DNA from 3 places in the Providencia rustigianii genome. Region 3 is predicted to be linked to each of the others. Evidence: predicted binding sites of a transcription regulator. Region 3 holds the regulator's gene; each other region holds the start of a gene.
What was found. The regulator LexA, encoded in region 3, represses DNA repair genes until DNA is damaged. The targets are predictions, from matches to a motif close to TNCTGTATGTACATACAGNA.
Positions count from the first base shown of each region.

Region 1 (4,275 bases), 490 kb from region 3:
TTCATCAGACTACAAATAATTCAGTTGAGCAGGAGCTTGATGCCGGGAATGCTGCATATAAACGTTTAGATTCACCATTAATACCCAATATGACTTGATGATTATCTTCAGGCTTTATTTGGCAGGTAAAGTTAACGGAAGATCTCCAGTGCTTACCAGACTGGGTAACAAATTCAACTATCCAGTGATGGGGATCTTCAACGCGATAAAAAAAGGATAATGCATCAGGGGTAGTAGACAGATTTTTTACATTATATAGATACATACCTTGGACAGGAGAATGCAGCTCTGAAATATCATGAATGATTCTAACCTTATTTAAATCTTCTCCCCAAAAATTTTCAAATGTTATATGGCAACGTTCGATTGTCATTTTATTTCCTCTCGTTGCTATGGTTAAATTAATTGCATCTTTTTAGAGCATGAAATAGAGACAGGGTAATTAACAAATAAGCTCTTCACGTTACCATTAAAACTAATTTTGACTTTACCATTATCTCGTTCATTAATTTTACATGATAAAAAATCGCCACTATCCCAAGTTTCTCCACTCTTCGTTATGATTTTTCCTTTCCAACTACTCATTTCTGTGACAGAAAATTGAAATTCAAATATATCAGTAAGTGTTTGTTTATCTTTTAAATTATAAGAAATAAATGCACTTTCATACTCATTTGCATTATTTTGAAAAATAATTTCTACTTTTTTTATATCTTCATTCCACATGTTTTCAATTGATAATATACCTTTTGACATAGCCAAATTTTTTCCTCGATGAATATTTGGATTTTAAATATCATGGCATTTTAAATTGATAGTGTAATTAATATTGAATGTTATTGATTAATGAAAAGAGAGGGGCTAATAGAAATAAATTAAGCTACTTAAAATGGACATCATATGGTGCCAAATAAGTAGCTTAAAAATAAGGTTACTTCTTAAAGGCTTTAGGGGAATCAACCATCACCGCATCAGCGCCAATATCTTTAGCAAGCTGGTAGTCACTTTCATTATTTACGCCAAAGACAATAATATAAGCGTTACCATTTTTTCTAAAGCAATCAATCGCTTCTTTATCCCACGATAAAGTCGCAGGAGAGCGGGCTTCACCTAACGTATATTTCTCGACAACTTCGACTTTGCGATGTAGTTCAAAGCCATACCAACGAGTTGCTGATTTATCATTTTCTACCGAGCATTGGTGGCTCATTACGCTATTGGCTAACAGAGTGCGAGTTTCATCGCGACTTTCAAAGAGCTGAGTTTGGGGTGAAAGCGGTTTCAGTGCTTTCAAAAATGAATCATTAGTGGAATAGAAACGTACCTGATTAAAAGCTTTAGTCTTGTTTAACAACGCTAGAATTGCTTGAGCTTGAGTTTCTGGGTTCGCATCGGGGGACTTTAAATCAATATAAAAAGTCGTGTCAGGATATTGGGTTAATACGTTTTCTAATGTAGTAATCGTGGTTTGGCGAGCAGGTAATTTCGCGTTATTCTTTTGATTAAACTTATAGGCCGCATTAATTTGGCTCAGCTGTTTAGCGGTGTAATTTGAAACCATACCGTTCTTATCTGTTAGTGCATCTAAATCACTTGGGCGATAAAGCACCAGCTGATTATCTTGGCTTAATTGAACCGTTAACCAAATCGCATCGGCATTATTTTTCTTTGCTAACTCGATAGCATAGAGGGTGTTTTCTGGCGCATCTGCTGTCCCTGCACGATGGGCAACAATGTGTGGTGTTAAGGCAAAGGCTGATTGGCTAGCCAAAAGTAGTAACCCGATAACAGTAGATTTTTTGAATATTGATGTTGATATCATTGGCATGTGTATTATCCATAAAAATAGTGAATTCAAGAAACTAGAGAGAAATTAAATGAATACCTGTTTTAATGTTTTTAGTAGACTTTGTAAGTAGCGAGCCAGCAAATTAGGAGTAACTTTGAGTATTTAGGCTCATTAGTAGTGTCTCAGAAATTTATTTCAATCAGATGAATAAGTTGTGAGTGGAAGTTGTGTTATTACATTTATAATTATTGTCATCTTCAAAATGGTATTTTCAGAACTCATTGCATGGCTAACAAAATAACTGTATATTTAAACAGTTATTATTGGTGCGTAGGGCATCTATCATGCGTAAAATTATTCATATTGATATGGACTGCTTTTTTGCAGCGATAGAAATGCGTGACAATCCTGAGCTGCGCCATGTTCCCCTTGCTGTTGGTGGGAGTGCAGATCGTCGTGGTGTGATCAGTACAGCAAACTATGAAGCGCGTCGCTATGGGGTGCATAGTGCTATGTCTACGGGAATGGCTCTAAAGCTCTGCCCTCATCTTAAAGTGGTGCCCGGTAGAATGGCGGTTTATAAAGAAGCCTCGATTCATATTCGTCAAATATTTTCCCGTTATACAGATTTAATCGAACCGCTATCTTTGGATGAAGCCTATTTAGATGTGACAGATTGTTCACAGCTTCATGGCTCTGCCACATTAATTGCCGAGGCAATCCGTCAACAAATATTCGATGAGCTACAACTCACTGCATCAGCGGGAATAGCGCCAATTAAGTTTCTAGCTAAAATTGCATCGGATTTGAATAAGCCCAATGGACAATATGTTATTACTCCTCAAGAGCTACCTTCATTTGTTGCTTCTCTTCCCTTAAAGAAAATCCCAGGGGTGGGGAAAGTCACAGCTCAAAAACTCGCGGATATGGGGCTATTAACCTGCGCAGATGTGCAAAAGTATGACATGTTGTCGTTGATTAAAAGTATGGGGAAATTTGGTCAGGCTCTATGGGAGCGCTGCCATGGCGTTGATGATCGCCCTATTAATCCAGAAAGGATTCGTAAATCTGTGGGGGTTGAGCGCACATTAGCAAAAGATATTCATCATTGGGATGAGTGTTTGCCACTGTTAGATACTTTGTATGATGAGCTCTATTTTCGCTTAGAGAAAATTAAGCCGGATCTACGAATTGCTCGGCAAGGCGTAAAATTGAAATTTGAAGATTTTCAACAAACGACCCAGGAACATGTGTATCCCATCATTAATAAACAAGATCTCATTCAGTTAGCAAAACAGGCTTGGGACAATAGGCGATTAGGGCGAGGTGTCAGGCTGGTTGGCTTACATGTATCGCTTCAGAATCCTCAGTTAGAGAGACAGTTGTCTTTGATATTGTGAACATAGCCTAATGCATCATAGCCCATCAGCATATAATCGCTATTGCCATTCATATTCTTCAACTAATCTAACTTATTCATTTTTTTTGATTAACTATTGCAAATGTTTGGTGTTTCAAATGACGATGAATTGAACTACTCTTCTCAAATAAGGTAAGTTCATTGGTGGATCAGTGTATTCTAGAGGGTTGAAAATATTATTTTCATGGTCAAATTATTTGATTTTATTCTGGTTTATTTCAGTGCACACTACCACCGTGACAAGGAGAAAATTGAAGGTTTCACAGACTGATGCACAGTAGACATTAGTGATTAAGCGAACTTGCCTTGCCATTATTTGAGTTCGAAAATATGGGGTGAGTATTCATGAACTATAATAATTTTAGGTTTATACCTAATAACTGCGGTTTTATTTAAAAATAAATAATTGTTAATAATAGGTGATTTTATGAAGAATACTCTACTTTCCTCTATGATCCTGACGTCTTGTTTTGTTATGGCTACTGCTTCCCAAGCTGCTCAAAAAGAAGCAATTAAACTTGATTCAATTTTACAGGCAATTGATAGTATGGACCCGACTCAATTTGCTAAATTATTAACTGACGATTCAAAGTTTAAATTTGGTAATTTCCCTGAAGCAGTAGGGAAAGAAGCCATTGCAAAAGCTCAGACCGACTTCTATAGCAACATTAAAGGGTTAAAACATGAAGTTGTTCACTCTTGGCATGATAAGTCAAGTATTGTTGCTGAAATGAATGTCACCTATACCCGGCATGATGGTAGCACGGTCACGTTGCCAGTGACTGATGTATTTAAAATAAAAAATAATAAAGTGGCAGGTACATATATCTATATGGATATTGCTCCTCTTTATACGACTAAATAAGTACACAAGCAGTATCATTAATATGGATGAAGCTAAATCTTACGGTTGTTCACTTTATTTTCTAAATAACTCATTTAAGCAGAAAAGATCAGTTTCACTTTTTTCTTGTAATAAAAAACAAAAAAAGTGGGGTCATATGCCGATGACCCCAAATTTCATTGAATACGGGTTAGTTTTTAACGGGGATCGCTTTGAGGATCG
Region 1 covers NZ_LR134396.1:996,334-1,000,608, forward strand. The annotation lists gene EL244_RS04460 (hypothetical protein) at 5-373, opposite strand; gene EL244_RS04465 (hypothetical protein) at 397-756, opposite strand; gene EL244_RS04470 (glycerophosphodiester phosphodiesterase family protein) at 932-1,828, opposite strand; gene dinB (DNA polymerase IV) at 2,134-3,189, shown strand; gene EL244_RS04480 (nuclear transport factor 2 family protein) at 3,637-4,074, shown strand; gene pepD (beta-Ala-His dipeptidase) at 4,244-4,275, opposite strand, start outside.
Region 1: a site for LexA is predicted at 2,089-2,108, ahead of dinB (DNA polymerase IV). Genes of this name have one in related genera too.

Region 2 (4,275 bases), 700 kb from region 3:
TACTGGGTCAAACTCTAATGTTCGATAAGAATATAGATAGAAAGTCATATTTTCTAAATTTATTGTATTAAAGCAACTTGTAATATATCGATTTGAATTCTTAAATATCACTGGATGTATATTAACTGTCTGTTGCCATTGGATTTCTTTTTTTAAGCTGTTCATTAATATATTACAGATTATTTTATTATCATTATAGTCCATTTGATGACCTCATATCTTTCTTGCCGAAATACTAAGGGTATTATTTATGCAATCCAGTAATATAGTAACTTCATCTAAATATCTTAAGTGAAGAAAGTAAGTTATTTCATCATAGTTTTTTATGGATAAAATACATTTAGTATTAATAATATATTGATTTATTAATGCCGATAATTTTTTATCTTTTGTGTCGATGAACGAAATGTAATTATGTAATGATAATATCTTTCGATGCAACATTATTTTATGTGAGTTTTCATTGTTGAATTGAGATTCTGATATCATAGTAAAATAATCATTTAGCAATCGGTTTAACTTATCTTTATGAAAATAAAAGGAAGCCTTTTGATTAAATTTAACTGTTAATTTTGTTGTTTGTAATAAAACCCATAATGTTGCTGTTGTACCAATAAAAGTGGATAAAGTACCTAGGTTTATAACCCATAAATCCCATGGTATGTTCATGAATACGGTGCTCCATTTAAATTGAAGCCGTTAATTATTTTATTAAATATTTATAATAAAAATATTTTAAAGTGGATAAGTAATAAATAGCTTCCTCATAGATAATTTTTAATATGAGGAAGCCAAATAATTAGGGTTCGATTGGGAGACCGTTATCTTGCCCCCATTGAGCCCAAGACCCATCATAAAGGCGTACATTATGATTACCGAGCAGAACCAGCGCCATTAATATGACAGCGGCTGTCATACCAGAACCACAGGTTGTTACTGATGGAGCATGGATATCTACACCGTGTTCAGCAAAAATAGCCGCGAGCTGTTCTGGATTTCGGTATTCGCCATTATCGACAAGTAAATCCCAAGGTACGTTTTTACTGCCTGGAATATGCCCCATTCTTAAGCCGGGACGAGGCTCTGGTGCTTGAGCTAAAAAACGAGCCGCTGCACGGGCATCGATAATTTGCGCTTGACCTTGGTTAACGATATCAAGCATTTGTTGCTGGTTTAATGCATTCGCATCTTGGCGGCTTGCAATAAACTGTTGTGCTGGTGGAGGAGTGACTTTACCTGATTGAGTCGCGAAACCAGCCTCTTTCCATGCCGTTATGCCGCCAGCAAGTATTTTGACCTGTTTACAGCCTAGCGTTGTGAATGTCCACCATGCTCGAGGAGAAGAAAATAAATTATTCTGAGCATAAATAATAACTTGGGTATCATTACCAATACCCATCAAGCTAACAGCTTGGCTGAAGGTTTTCTCATCTGGCAACATATGAGGAAGATCAATTGTCTTGTCAGCAACCTCATCTTGATTAAAAAATTGGGCATTCGGAATATGTTCGTCTAGATAATGTTGGTAACAATCATAAGGTGCAGTTGGCGGTGGAGTTGAAACGTCAAGTACCACAATATTGCTATCTGAAAGGTGTGTATTTAACCATTGTGGCGTAACAAAATAATCGTTGTACATAAGCGTTCTCCATCCCAGATTGATAATTAACTCGCTATTAATTGATTTGATTAGGCGCAGGTAATATAGATGATGATTGAGTTTGATTTTGCTCTAAAGGCGTGGTGGAGCGTGTATAGATATTCATGCCAGCTAACACAATTCCGCCAACTGAACTCAACGCGCACAGAGCGCAAAATGCGATGACAAACTTTTTCATTTTTTATTGCCTAAGTCATAATTTAAGAAACCAAAGTATAACTGGATGGTTGTTGCAAACAAGTTAAACGGGCTTTTTTCTTACGATGAAATTGGGGTTTTGCGAAAGGCTTTCCAAAATTTGTGTATAATGGGTATTAATACAGTAGTTTTGCGAACGGTTTCGCAAAAAGTGGATTAGGCTTTTTTCTTCCTGATCCTAATTAGTTATGTTATCTCCCTAACTTGGTCGCCTGCGTAATTTATGTCCCTATCAAATACAGTAAAACAGCAAATAACCCAATGGTATAAAGGGCTATCAGAACAAATAGATGGTTTTATACCCCGGGCTCCTCAGCGTCAAATGATTGCTGAAGTCGCTAAAAATTTAGCTGATGAAGATGGGCGGCATTTAGTCATTGAAGCACCGACGGGGGTAGGAAAAACATTATCTTACTTAATTCCGGGTATTGCTGTTGGGCGAGAAGAAGGAAAAACGTTAGTCGTGAGTACGGCTAACGTCGCGCTGCAAGATCAAATTTTTAGTAAAGATTTACCCTTGTTGAGTAAAATCATTCCCGACCTTAAATTTACAGGCGCTTTCGGACGTGCTCGTTATGTCTGCCCCCGCAATTTAGAAGCCATCTGTGCTGCTGAAGGGGAGCAAATAGACTTAATGTTATTGGTAGAGGACAAAACGGAAATCGCCAGTAGTGAAGAGCGGGCTATGTGTCAGCAACTGCGTAATGATTTTCACAGTTTTGCTTGGGATGGGTTAAGGGATCATCACAAACGGGCATTTAGCGATAGTCTCTGGCGCAAGGTAAGTACAGATAAAATGAACTGCCTTGGGCGTAACTGCCAGTTTTATCAGCGTTGTCCGTTCTTTATTGCTCGCCGTGAAATTGAAGATGCCGATGTGGTTGTTGCAAACCATGCTTTGGTGATGGCTGCAATGGAAACCGAATCTGTTTTACCTGATCCTAAAAAATTGCTATTAGTGCTTGATGAGGGGCATCATATCCCAGATGTAGCAAGGGACTCGCTAGAAGTTGAAGGGGAAATTACGTTAGTTCAAATTACGGCACAGGTGGATAATTTTCTCCATCATGTGGGGCAATATATGGCTCAATTTCGTCCAGCGAAGCCCCCTAAATTAGCTAATCCAGAAAAATTACAATTACATGCTGAAAAACTGAGAGAATGTTTTCGTGATTTTTCGTTATTAGCGAATGGGTTATTGCCGGAAACTGCAAAAGACCCTGAGTATTTATTTCCAATGGGCGTGTTACCTGAAGCGATGCAATTATGCTGCCAGGAGCTTTTTAAGTTAACCGATGCATTACGTGGTTTATCCGAATCTATTTTAAATGATTTAACCGAGCAAACCGCCAAGCAGGATATTGTCCGTTTACACCGTTCAATCTTAGTGACTAGCCGCGCCATGGGTTACTTTGAAAATATGGCAAAGTTATGGCGCTTAGCTTCCCTAGATCAAAGTTCTGGGGCGCCTATTTCAAAATGGCTCAGCCGACGTTACGAAAAAAATCAGTCACGGATATTTCTGCACTGTGCTGGGATCCGTGTTAGTGAACAATTACAGCATCTGCTGTGGCGAAATGTACCTCATATTGTTATTACTTCCGCGACATTGCGTTCATTAAATAGTTATTCTCGTTTTATGGAATTAACGGGGTTATCTGAAAAAAGTGATGACCGTTTTGTTACGCTTTCTTCACCTTTTAATCATGTAGAGCAAGGCAAAATTATTATCCCTAAAATGCAATATGAGCCAACAATGGTAACTGAAGCTCAGCATTTAGAAGAAATGGCCGCATTTTTTCGCCATCAATTTACGCAGGGAAATCATCGAGGTGTGCTGGTTTTATTCAGTAGCCAACGAGCAATGGACGGCTTTTTAGAACATGTAAAAGATTTACGTCTACAACTTTTAGTTCAAGGTGACCAGCCTCGATATCGTCTGGTTGAGACCCATTGTGAACGTATTAAGCAAGGGCAAACAAGTGCTTTGATTGGTCTACAGTCATTCTCTGAGGGGTTAGATCTGAAAGGTGAGTACTTGACTCAGGTGCATATCCATAAGATAGCTTTTCCACCAGTGACTAATCCTGTCATTATCACTGAAGGGGATTGGTTAAAATCACTAAAACGTTATCCATTTGAGGTACAGAGTTTACCCAGTGCTTCATTTAATTTGATTCAGCAAGCAGGGCGTTTAATCCGCAGTCATGAATGCTATGGTGAAATCATTATTTATGATAAGCGATTAATAACAAAGAATTATGGTAAACGCTTATTAAATTCATTACCTATTTTTCCCATAGAGCAGCCCGAAATGCCGAAAATAGATAAATAAAAAGAGACCACCGAAGTGGTCTCATGGTCAATTTATATGACTCTATTTTACGACACTACTCTATATTGGCTTCTAACATCCA
Region 2 covers NZ_LR134396.1:1,205,750-1,210,024, forward strand. The annotation lists gene EL244_RS18280 (hypothetical protein) at 1-204, opposite strand, end outside; gene sseA (3-mercaptopyruvate sulfurtransferase) at 800-1,639, opposite strand; gene EL244_RS17885 (hypothetical protein) at 1,677-1,838, opposite strand; gene dinG (ATP-dependent DNA helicase DinG) at 2,082-4,193, shown strand; gene dps (DNA starvation/stationary phase protection protein Dps) at 4,249-4,275, opposite strand, start outside.
Region 2: a site for LexA is predicted at 1,966-1,985, ahead of dinG (ATP-dependent DNA helicase DinG). Genes of this name have one in related genera too.

Region 3 (4,275 bases):
TGATGAATTTCATTCAGGTTAGAGATTTTTTATATAAACGAGCTCCATCTCATTTATGTGATTTAAAAAACAAAACTCATTAAGCCAACATTCTCACGTCTAAATTAATTACTGAGTCATTCATTAATTAATTAAAATTGATATAGAACACCAAATGAATTCTGATAACTACCTTGTGATGTTTTCTGATGTCAATTCTACATATGTGATATTTGTTGTCAAAATCGACTCAAATACAGAGTTTAATTAGAGTTATCTTCTGGAATCTTGTAAATAATAGATATAAAAATAGATTTTGGTGAGAAGACCTACAGAATAAATGAATTACTTAGAAATATTTATATGAACACTTCATTTTATATTTAGAAAAATGAATAAATATTACAAAATAAACAAAATACACAGGAAATATAAAAATCTATATTTAAGATGATTTATAGATAAAAAAATAATTAAAAGTAAAAATTAAAGAATTTAAGTGAAATCATGACCAATAACTCACTATCAATAACTCCAAGAAAAATCACTGGTAGGATAAGTCTCAATTAAAATTTATCTCAAATAGTAACTAAAAATTTCAAAAAATGTTTCGCGTCGGTTAAATTTAAAACTCATTTTTTTTAAAAAAATGTAGCTATTAACAATATATTTAAAATAAAAATACTTTTCTCTACGAGAATATTTACCATTTATTTATTATCTTTTTTATTTATTAGCTAAAAACTGTTTTCTACTTAAAAAGAGTAGACTTTCTCTAATCATTTCAACCTCAACAGATACAAAAATTATGATAGACTGAGGAGAAATAAACATTTAAGCCTATCCTGTGGAGTCAAGTTAATGAAAAAAATGAGTGCAGATATGTTACTTGCAACAGCCAAACGTATTTGTGAGTCCAAAGGCGTTCGTTTGACCCCACAAAGAGAAACGGTATTACGTTTAATTGCTCAGCAGTCTCGGGCCATCAGTGCATATGACCTACTGGATTTATTGCGTGAAATAGAACCGCAGGCAAAGCCACCTACCGTTTATCGTGGTCTTGAATTTCTGATGGAACAAGGCTTTATCCACAAAATTGAATCAACCAACAGCTACATCGTCTGTCATCACGTTGATAATCCAAGCCATACTTCTGTAATGCTAATTTGCGATAACTGTGGGAATGTAACGGAAAGTGACGGCGTGGCAATTGAAGAAGCGATTATGGATTTAGCGGAAAAGCATCATTTTCATCTAAGGCATACCGTTGTTGAAAATCATGGCCTATGCAAAAATTGCTATGAAACTGCAATTTGCCAGGATCACGCACATTGCGGTCACGACCATCAGATACCGATAAATTTAAAAAAGAAGTAATAAAGAAGAGAAAAAAAGAGAAGTAACGTCTTTCTATATAAAGGAAGCTATATAGAAGAAGAGAAATTTAAAAACTATTGAGTCTGCTTCCAGACTCAATCATTCAACATCAATACCAATCACCGTTGCGAATAACCCCAACAGCCAAACCTTCAATGGTAAAATTCTGCTGACGTAAATCAACAATAATAGGTGCAAACTCTGGATTTTCTGCAATCAGCTCAACGCGATTACCCTGCTGCTTAAAGCGTTTTACGGTAACTTCATCTTCAATACGAGCAACAACAACCTGTCCATTATGGACATTCTGGGTTTTGTGTACTGCTAATAAATCACCGTCCATAATTCCAATATCTTTCATTGACATGCCATTCACGCGCAGTAAAAAATCCGCATGTGGTTTAAATAATTCTGGGTCAACGTGATAATGGCTTTCGATATGTTCTTCAGCGAGTAATGGTTCACCGGCAGCAACTCGGCCAATGAGAGGCAACCCAATATCATCATTAGATTCTTCTAAAAGCAGACGAATTCCTCTGGAAGCACCAGAGACAATTTCGATAACCCCTTTACGCGCTAAGGCCTTTAAATGTTCTTCTGCCGCATTAGGCGAACGAAAACCAAGGCTTGCTGCTATTTCAGCGCGAGTCGGTGGCATACCTGTCTGCGAAATGTGGTCACGCACCAGATTGTAAACCTGCTGTTGTCGAGCCGTCAGTGCTTTCATTCCATTCCCCTGTTTGTTTATACAGTCAAACTGTGAGTATATACAGGTAAATAGGGATTGGGAACCGTTAAATCACTCAATATCCGCATTTTTTACTGATATTTCTGTGTTTTCATCATTAAACGGCAAAATAACGTGACCATAAAATGGTTGCCCAAATAAACAGTGCTAAACCGATAGTCACAAAAACCGCTGCTGAACCAATATCTTTTGCCCGCCCAGAGAGTTCATGATATTCAGTCCCCACTCGGTCAACTACCGCTTCAATAGCGCTATTAATTAGCTCGACAATGGCAACAAGCACCACTGAGCCAATCAATAAAATCCGCTCTATTTGGCTAACATCCAAATAAAAAGCTATAATTATCGCTATGATAGCAGCAACTGCTTCCTGTCTAAACGCGGCTTCATTGACCCATGCAGCTTTTAAACCCTTAAGAGAGTATCCAGCTGCTTTAATAACGCGTGTAAATCCCTTGGTTTCACTTGCCATATTTTTTCCTTAAATTTCTAAACAATAATCAACTTTTGCGGTCAAAGTGAATTATCGATAACAGATCTGAACGCTGCTTTCTGGTATGATCACGCAGCATTTTTAACAAGAGGCTATAATCATTTATGTCACTATGGCGTAAAATATATTACAACATGTTGAATTTACCACTAAAATTATTGGTAAAAAGTAAACTAATTCCGTCAGACCCAATCGCAGAGCTGCAGCTTGATACTAACAAGCCAACTCTCTACGTATTGCCATACCATTCAAAGTCTGACTTGCTAACATTACGACACCAATGTTTAGCCATCGGTCTTCCTGATCCGCTGGTCGATAACGACATTAATGGAACAAAACTTCCAGCCTACGTCTTTATTGATGATGGTCCGAGAGTTTTTCGCTACTATTCACCAGATCCACGTAAAGAGTCAGTGAAAGTATTCCATGCGTATCTAGATTTACATAAGAATAACCCAAATCTTGATATCCAGATGCTACCGGCCTCCGTCATGTTCGGTCGTTCACCGGGTCGTGAAGGTCATAAGCCTGCACCACTGAAACTCCTAAATGGTGTTCAAAAATTCTTTGCTATCCTATGGTTAGGTCGTGATAGCTTCGTCCGTTTTTCACCCAGTATCTCATTGGGGAAAATGGCGCAAGAGCATGGTACAGATACGATTATTGCGAATAAACTCGCTCGAGTGGCTCGTATCCACTATTCCCGCCAGCGCTTGGCGGCCGTAGGACCTAAACTACCTGTTCGCTATGAGCTCTTCAATAAGCTTCTCGCTTCAAAAGCGATTGAAAAAGCCGTTGAAGATGAGGCCCGCAGCAAAAAAATTCCATTACAAAAAGCCCAGCAAAATGCAGTGGCGATGATGGAAGAAATTGCTGCCAACTTTTCTTACGAAGCTGTTCGTCTGAGTGACCGCGTACTTAGCTGGACTTGGAATCGCCTGTATCAAGGCATCAATGTTCAGCATGCAGAGCGCGTTCGCCAATTGGCTCAAGATGGTCATGAAATTGTGTATGTGCCATCTCACCGTAGTCATATGGACTATCTGTTGCTCTCGTATGTTCTGTATCACCAAGGGCTAGTTCCTCCACATATCGCAGCGGGGATCAACCTCAATTTCTGGCCAGCAGGTCCGATATTCCGCCGCCTTGGTGCATTCTTTATTCGCCGAACTTTCAAAGGTAATAAGCTTTACTCGACTATTTTTCGTGAGTATCTCAGTGAGTTATTTGCTCGCGGCTATTCCATTGAATACTTTGTCGAAGGTGGGCGCTCCCGCACAGGTCGCTTACTGCAACCGAAAACCGGTACTTTATCGATGACGTTGCAAGCCATGCTACGCGGGGATTCTCGCCCAATTACCATCGTGCCTATCTATATTGGCTATGAGCATGTTATGGAAGTAGGTACTTACGCCAAAGAATTACGCGGTGCGGAAAAAGAGAAAGAAGGCTTTATCTCGATGATCCGCGGTTTGCGTAAACTTCGCAATTTAGGTCAAGGTTATGTGAATTTCGGGCAACCTATTTCATTACCGCAATACTTAAATAATCGCGTACCTAATTGGCGTGAATCTATCGACCCTATTGAGCCTCAGCGTCCAAGTTGGTTAAACCCAACCGTGAGTAGCTTAGCAGATAACATTATGGTCAATATCAATAATGCTGCCGCCGCTAACGC
Region 3 covers NZ_LR134396.1:504,547-508,821, reverse strand. The annotation lists gene zur (zinc uptake transcriptional repressor Zur) at 841-1,356, shown strand; gene lexA (transcriptional repressor LexA) at 1,466-2,083, opposite strand; gene EL244_RS02285 (diacylglycerol kinase) at 2,202-2,576, opposite strand; gene plsB (glycerol-3-phosphate 1-O-acyltransferase PlsB) at 2,702-4,275, shown strand, end outside.